DNA from 2 places in the Pseudomonas sp. Marseille-Q8238 genome. Region 2 is predicted to be linked to the other one. Evidence: riboswitches for the same ligand, from Rfam matches in the RefSeq annotation. Region 2 holds a riboswitch; the other holds the start of a gene.
The links. A riboswitch is a leader RNA that binds a small molecule or an ion and turns the genes downstream of it on or off. The one in region 2 is predicted to bind manganese.
Positions count from the first base shown of each region.

Region 1: linked by a shared signal. The riboswitch ahead of mntP (manganese efflux pump MntP) and the one ahead of ACWPW0_RS16330 (TMEM165/GDT1 family protein) in region 2 are both predicted to bind manganese.

Region 1 covers NZ_CBCOPI010000001.1:1,163,735-1,167,120, forward strand. The annotation lists gene can (carbonate dehydratase) at 1-108, shown strand, start outside; gene ACWPW0_RS05190 (hypothetical protein) at 135-341, opposite strand; tRNA gene ACWPW0_RS05195 (tRNA-Leu) at 506-592, shown strand; yybP-ykoY riboswitch at 1,897-2,065, shown strand; gene mntP (manganese efflux pump MntP) at 2,071-2,637, shown strand; gene ACWPW0_RS05205 (hypothetical protein) at 2,659-3,386, shown strand, end outside.
Region 2 covers NZ_CBCOPI010000001.1:3,502,069-3,505,454, reverse strand. The annotation lists gene ACWPW0_RS16335 (ketosteroid isomerase-related protein) at 959-1,402, opposite strand; gene ACWPW0_RS16330 (TMEM165/GDT1 family protein) at 1,507-2,088, opposite strand; yybP-ykoY riboswitch at 2,140-2,298, opposite strand; gene ACWPW0_RS16325 (methyltransferase) at 2,431-3,386, opposite strand, start outside.

The sequences.
Region 1 (3,386 bases), 2.3 Mb from region 2:
TGTATCTATGGCATCAAGGACGGTCGCTGGAAGAACCTCAATGTCACGGTCAGCAGTCTTGAGCAACTGCCGAGCCAGTATCGACTACGTCCGGCAGAGCCGAACTGACGACGTCCTTCGGGGGATGCGCGTGGTCAGGGTAATACGATCTGCATGCCGAATTTGACCAGGAGCATGTTCACCACCCAGCCGGTAATACCCAGTGCCACACCACCCAGCCAGATGCCCATAGCGATCTGGAGCGTAAGGTTGCCTTGGCGTGGGTTTGAGGGGGCAGACGTGGCGCGGTAAGACACCGGCTCATCACGTTCGGCACGCAGGTTGGAGAAGTCGTCTCTCATGAGGTTCTCGGGTGGGTAACTACAGGGCGTGCAGCGTAGCGTACGGCGGGTGGAATTGCCTGCGTCACTGCTGGGCGGCATGAGCATTCACAGGCGGGGCATGGGTTCGGTCGGTGTGCTGTACAGCAGCGGGTTGCTTCTGCATAATTCGCGGCCCGCATTCTGCCCGGATGGCGAAATCGGTAGACGCAGGAGACTTAAAATCTCTCGCCAGCAATGGCATGCCGGTTCGAGTCCGGCTCCGGGCACCAGTATTCATGCGGAAATCTGGACGTGGATACTCCATTCCAGTTTCCGTAATCCTGCAAGTTTTCCGCAATTCTTCGAATTCATATGGACATGATTATGCGAGCACTCTTCGCCGTATTGCTCTCTGCTGCATCGCTTGCCGGTTGCTCTGGAGTTACTACCGCTCCATACGAAGAGCCAGCCGAATCAGAAAATACTGCGCGAGTTCGTGTAATCACGAACTCTAGTGTTTATGGCGATGCCCTTGCTACCAATTGCGCTCCTGCTAAGCGTCATGCAATGGCTATTGCCGGGCGCTACACGCGTGATGGGAGGCCAAGCATTAACTACCCTCAGTACCCGCTGGTTTCTGCGGACCTTGGCATGCCTAAACGAATAGCTCCTAGGCTTACACAGTACGTTGCAGCCATAAGAATGGCTGAAGGGCTTTATACCGAAGTGGTTGGTGAGTACCGAGTCAGGACCGATTGGCCGTTTCAAGTCTCAACTGCAGGCGCGGTGATTGGAAGTTATGGGAGCACTTATACAAGCTGCCCAGCGGGTGCTCGGCTAGTTAATTTCGAGGCAGGAAAAGACTACGAGGTCCTTGCGGGCGTGCTTGTAACCCCGGATGCGGATGGCCAAGAAGCGATTAGATGTGCGTTCGCAGTGTTTGAGCTGGTTTCTATTCCAGGGACAAAATATGTCCTGCCCAAAAGGTTAGCGCTGAGGGAGCCACCTACAACGCAGTGCAAGAATTGAACGCCTTGGCATTACCAGAGATATCTACTGGGGCTTTTTAATTTTCAGGCTTCTGAGTGGGGATTGAGATAGCGGAGGCTATAAGAAGCCCCCAGCTTTTGGACAGGCTATCCATGCATGCTACTTATCTGTAGCGCCTGCGAACCTCTCTCCACTTAGCCGGCACAGCAGGCCAGAGGGGCGTAGGCATTTTTTGGTATGCCTGGCGAATGCAGCGAGTACTTCATCGTATAGGTACCGTTAGTTGAGGTTTCTACACGCGCCAGCCCTGGGGCGAGCCTGTCGAGGGCGGGCCTAAACGCTAAGCACTTATGTCTGCCAGAGCATAAATAAAAAGCCCCGCACTAGGCGGGGCGAATGGAGAGCATCGAAGGAGCATTCGATGGGGTCAGACTGCTCCCCCTGGCGTGAAAATTACGTGAACAGAAATGCTATTGCTCCCCTTGGTGCTCCGTGCGCGGTAGTGGGTTCTGCTCAGGACAGTCAGGTTTAGGTGGGGCTAAAAGGCTTCACACGCTTTGTCGTCTTAATGCTTTTTTCACATGCCTGGCGATATAGTGGCCGTCCCTGTTGGGGAGTAGCCTGCTCTTGACCCTTGGTCGTAGAGCGTTCGCGTCAACATTCTCGGCGACAAGCCGTGGTGCGAACACCTTCGGGTTGGCGAGACCAACGATACATCCATGCCTCAAGTCGGGCGTGTGGTTGTGTCGTTGACTCATTGCCCGACTGGACGTAACCCGTGAATCCTATTTCCCTGATTTTCCTTGCCTTCGCCATGTCGACGGATGCTTTTGCGGCGGCGCTTGGTAAGGGTGCCAGTCTCCATAAGCCCCGTTTTGCCGAGGCGCTACGCACGGGCCTCATTTTTGGTGTGATCGAAACGATCACTCCCATTATCGGGTGGGGCATTGGGCAGGTGGCGGCCCGGTTTGTCGAAAGCTGGGACCACTGGATCGCTTTCGTCCTGCTGCTGGGGCTCGGGTTGCACATGATCTACAACGGCATGAAGCACGATGATGCAGAGGTAGAAAAACCCAATCAGCATTCGTTCTTCATTCTGGCGGTTACTGCGTTTGCCACCAGCATCGATGCGCTGGCAGTCGGAGTGGGCCTGGCTTTCGTGGATGTGAATATCCTGGTTGCGGCTGCAGCCATTGGCTTGGCTACCACGGTGATGGTGACTATCGGGGTGATGCTGGGGCGTGTGCTGGGGGCCGTGGTGGGCAAGCGTGCGGAAATGGTCGGGGGTGTGGTTTTGATGGTGGTTGGCGCGGCCATTCTTTACGAGCACCTGTCGGCAATGTGATCGATGAAAAAGGCAATCAAGATGATCAAGAGCAGTTCTTTGATCCAAACCGTCAAGCTGGCGCTGGGCACATTTGGCCTGCTGCTGATGGCGGCGCTGGGGTTCTTTGCCTGGCAGAGCTTCTATCCGGTTCAGGCGGCTGATGGCTGGAGCTATCGCGTTGCTTACCACAATGTTCCGAAGGCGGCTTCATTGAGTGCCCAGCAAGACGGCACGCTCATGGTCAGCCAGGAGTTACGGGGTGGGCGTGGAAGTATCGTGCGCATCAAGCCGGACGGAACACGCGAGGAGGCGGTGGGCGGATTGTCCAAGCCGGATGGAATGATCTCCGCCCATGGTGGCTGGGTGTTCAGCCAGGAGGAGGGCGAGGCGGCGGTCAGCTTTCTCAAGGATGGAGAAATCACGGATCTGTTCCGCGGCACTTCCGTACAAGGGCTCTGGAATGACGGAGAGGATCTCTATGCCATTGAAGACCGCAAGGAGGATGGTCGGCTGCTGCGCTACAACTGGAGCGATAAGGCGCTGACGGTGGTTCGCGATGGCCTCATAGAGACGGAGTCCATCACGCGCTGCACGGATGGGCGTTTGCTCTATTCGGAAAAGGAGGCTGGGGTGGTGCGCCAACTGACCGAAGATCGGCGCGATCCGATAGTGATCGCCAATCTGAATCAGCCCACTTTCCTGATGTGTGACCAGCGTGGGCTGTGGATCAGCGAGGACTCGACCCATCGCGCCCGGCTATTGCTGAT
Region 2 (3,386 bases):
TTGGCCTTTATCAGCAGGGTCTGGATGAAATCCAGGGCCAGGTCTGCACCCACCACGCCGCGAAACTGACCATTGACCAGGATGGGGACGTTGAACGAAGCCATCATCACCATCTTCCCACCCATCTCGTAGGGCGCGGGGTCGATGATGCAGATACCTTTGGTTTCCCGGGTGCACAGGTAATACTCGCCGGCGCGCACGCCGGTCGGGAGCAGTTTTTCGCTGGTCATCTCTGCGCCCAGAGGTTCGACCGTAGGCGTGCCGTCGGCCTTGCGATACCACCAGGGCATGAAGCGGCCGGATTCGTCATAAGCGTTTTCGGTCTGGCCGGCGTAGAGGTCGTCGTCCTGATCGAATGCGTTGGGTTCCCAGCCGATATAGGCGTCGAGCAACTTGGGGTTCTTCACCACAGCATTGCGCAACATGTTGGACAGTTCTTCTCGGTTGGTGCCAATCAGGGCATTGCCCTGGCTGTCGGTTTCGCCCATCAGGGCATTGACCTGGGCCAGGTTGCCGGCGATTGCCAGTGGGTATTCGAGTTCACGCTGGATCTGGCTGACCTGGGCTTGGCCCAAGGTGATCAGGCGATCCTTGATCATCTGTTCGAGCAGGTTGCGCGTGTTGTCTTCGACCATCGCCTGGGTGCGAGATCCGGAGTACATCGAGTACAGCACCAGTGCCGCAACCACGGCCAATACGCTGGCGCCGGCCAACGCCGCGACGGAAAACTGGATGGATTTGAATCGCATAGGGACTCCACATCAACGAAGGTTGCGCCTGTCCCTGGCTTATCGGCAGATCGGTGGTAAAGCATGAGAGGAGAACGGTGTAATTCTGCACCTTGCGATGCGTGCCTTGATACACGGTGAACGTCAATGATTGAGGTCCGATGTCGGCAGGCATGGACCTTTAGGTGGCAGATCGAGTCGTCCGGGTAAATGTGAGGGGAGCATAGCTGTCAGGGGAGGGCTTTTTCCGCGAATGGTCGGGTTTCCAGGCCCAGTTGGGCACGGAAACTTTCCATATCGAACATCGTGCAGATTTCCTGGATTTCACCCGCCGGAGTAAGGGTCCAGAAGGCCATGGCGGAGATGCTCAGGATCTTGTCGCTAGGCGGATAGCCAAGGGCGGGTTTCTGGATCGTGCCGATCAAGGTGCTCCAGGTCACCACTTTGAACCCTTCGGCGATACATTCCTCAAGCACCACTTCCAGATCTGGCATGGCCGTGCGGATTTCCTGCACCAGATTACTGAAACCTGCGCTGCCCAGAGGATGGCCGATGAAGGCGCTCTTGTAGAGGAAGTCACTGGTGTGCAGTTGCTCGGCCAGGGACATGCGACCTTTGTTCCACGTCAGATCTATGTGTTGGCGAACCCGTTTTTTCATCTCGTCCAGTGACATGCGCCGTTTCTCCATCCGACTGGGTTGTGCAAGTTTTTGCACAGGTTACCAGTCGGATCGAAGGCTTCGAATGCCCCTCAAAACGCCGTAACTTTCGGCGGTAATCAGCTGCCGCCGGTCAAGCCCAGTGCCTGACAGGCCGCGTAGATGGCCAGGGCGGCAAAAGCGAGAGCAGCCAGGCGACGAATGAGCGTCAATGGCAGACGATCGGCAGCGAAGTTGCCGGCCAACACCACAGGCACGTTGGCAATCAGCATGCCTAGCGTGGTGCCTGCGACCACGAGCAGGAAGTGCGGATATTGAGCGGCCAGCATGACGGTGGCGATCTGTGTCTTGTCGCCCATTTCGGCGAGGAAGAATGCGATCAAGGTGGTGACGAAGGGCCCGAAGCGTTTAAGGGCTGAACTGTCCTCGTCCTCGAGCTTGTCGGGAACCAGGGTCCATAGCGCAACGGCTGCGAAGCTGGCCGCAAGAATCCAGCTCAGGGTGGTGGTCGAGAATAGGCTGGCAACCCAATTGCCCACGGCGCCTGCAGCAAGGTGATTGGCGAGGGTCGCAACGACCATGCCCCAGATGATGGGCCAAGGCCGACGGAAACGGGCAGCCAACAGCAGGGCGAGCAGCTGCGTCTTGTCGCCAATTTCGGCGAGGGCGACGATTCCGGTGGGTACGAAGAGGGATTCCAGCATCAGGTGTTCCTACGGGGGCGGGTTCGACGGTTAGCTATGACACGTACTACCTCCCCGCCCCGGGTGAGATGTGCGTGTCATAGGTCTTGTCAAACCCTGGCCTTCTACGGGCCGGAGGTCGCATGCGCCATGGTCTGTGGACCAAGTATGTTGACGCATGCCGGGTGAGCGGGCGCTCACGGGAGACTACTCCCCTAGGACAGGGCGCATTCTGCCTAACTGGGCTGCAGTGGGCAACTGGTCTTTTGTGATTGCAGCGCTACCTGGCAACTCCATACCTCCTGAGCCAGTAGCAGGGAGTGTCATGCCTGGCGTCTGTGGCGAGTAGGCCCGTGTGCTCTACGGTCTTTTGGCGCTATAGATACGAAAGCCGTCGGCATCGGCAAGCACCTGGCAAGGGCCGAGGTGTTCTTCGATCAACGGTGGGTACTTGAGAAAGCTGTTGGCGACCAGGCGTAGCTCGCCACCCGGCTGCAAGTGCCGGGCAGCCTGGCGCAGCAGATGCTCGGTGGCCTGGTAGCTGGTGTGCACGCCCTGATGGAACGGTGGGTTGCTGAGTATTGCGGTGAGTGCCTGTGGGGCGGCGTCAATGCCGTCACCCACAATGACATTGGCCTCCAGGCCATTGGCGGCCAGGGTCAGCCGGCTGCTGGCGACGGCGAAGGCATCCACGTCGAGGAGGGTGACCTGGCTATCCGCATGGCGCCGTTTGAGCAGTGCGCCGAGCACGCCGGCACCGCAGCCAAAGTCGAGCAGATGGCCGCTGGGCAGGTTATCCAGATGTTCGATGAGCAAGGCGCTACCGCGGTCCAGGCGGCCGTGGCTGAATACACCGGGCAGGCTGATGACTTGCAGCGGACCATCAGCCAGGGGCAGTGTGTAGCGCTGGGCGAGTGCCGGTAGGTCTGGCCTGGTCACAGCTTCGCTGACCTCGACCTGCCACAGCTGGCAGTGGCGCGCGCTGTCCAGTTTGCGTGTGCGGCCATAGGCAGCCAGTTGCTTGGCGGCGCGTTCGATGCCGCCGCGCTTTTCACCGACCAGAAACAGGGTGCGCCCGTGCAGGTGCGAAGCCAGGGCTTGCAACAGGTAGTCGGTCAGCTCACGGGATTTGGGTAGGAACAGCACAGCGCTGTCGAAAGCGACATCCGGCGCTGTGGTGCCGAAGGTGCTGCGTCCGGCGAAGCGTGCCTCCAGGGTTGCCTGCTCGCCTGCATGCCAACTCCAGCCGCGGGCGCCGGGTAATTGGTTGAGCAGGTCGTCGGCAGGCAGACCAGCAAGCAGCACGTTGCCCTCGA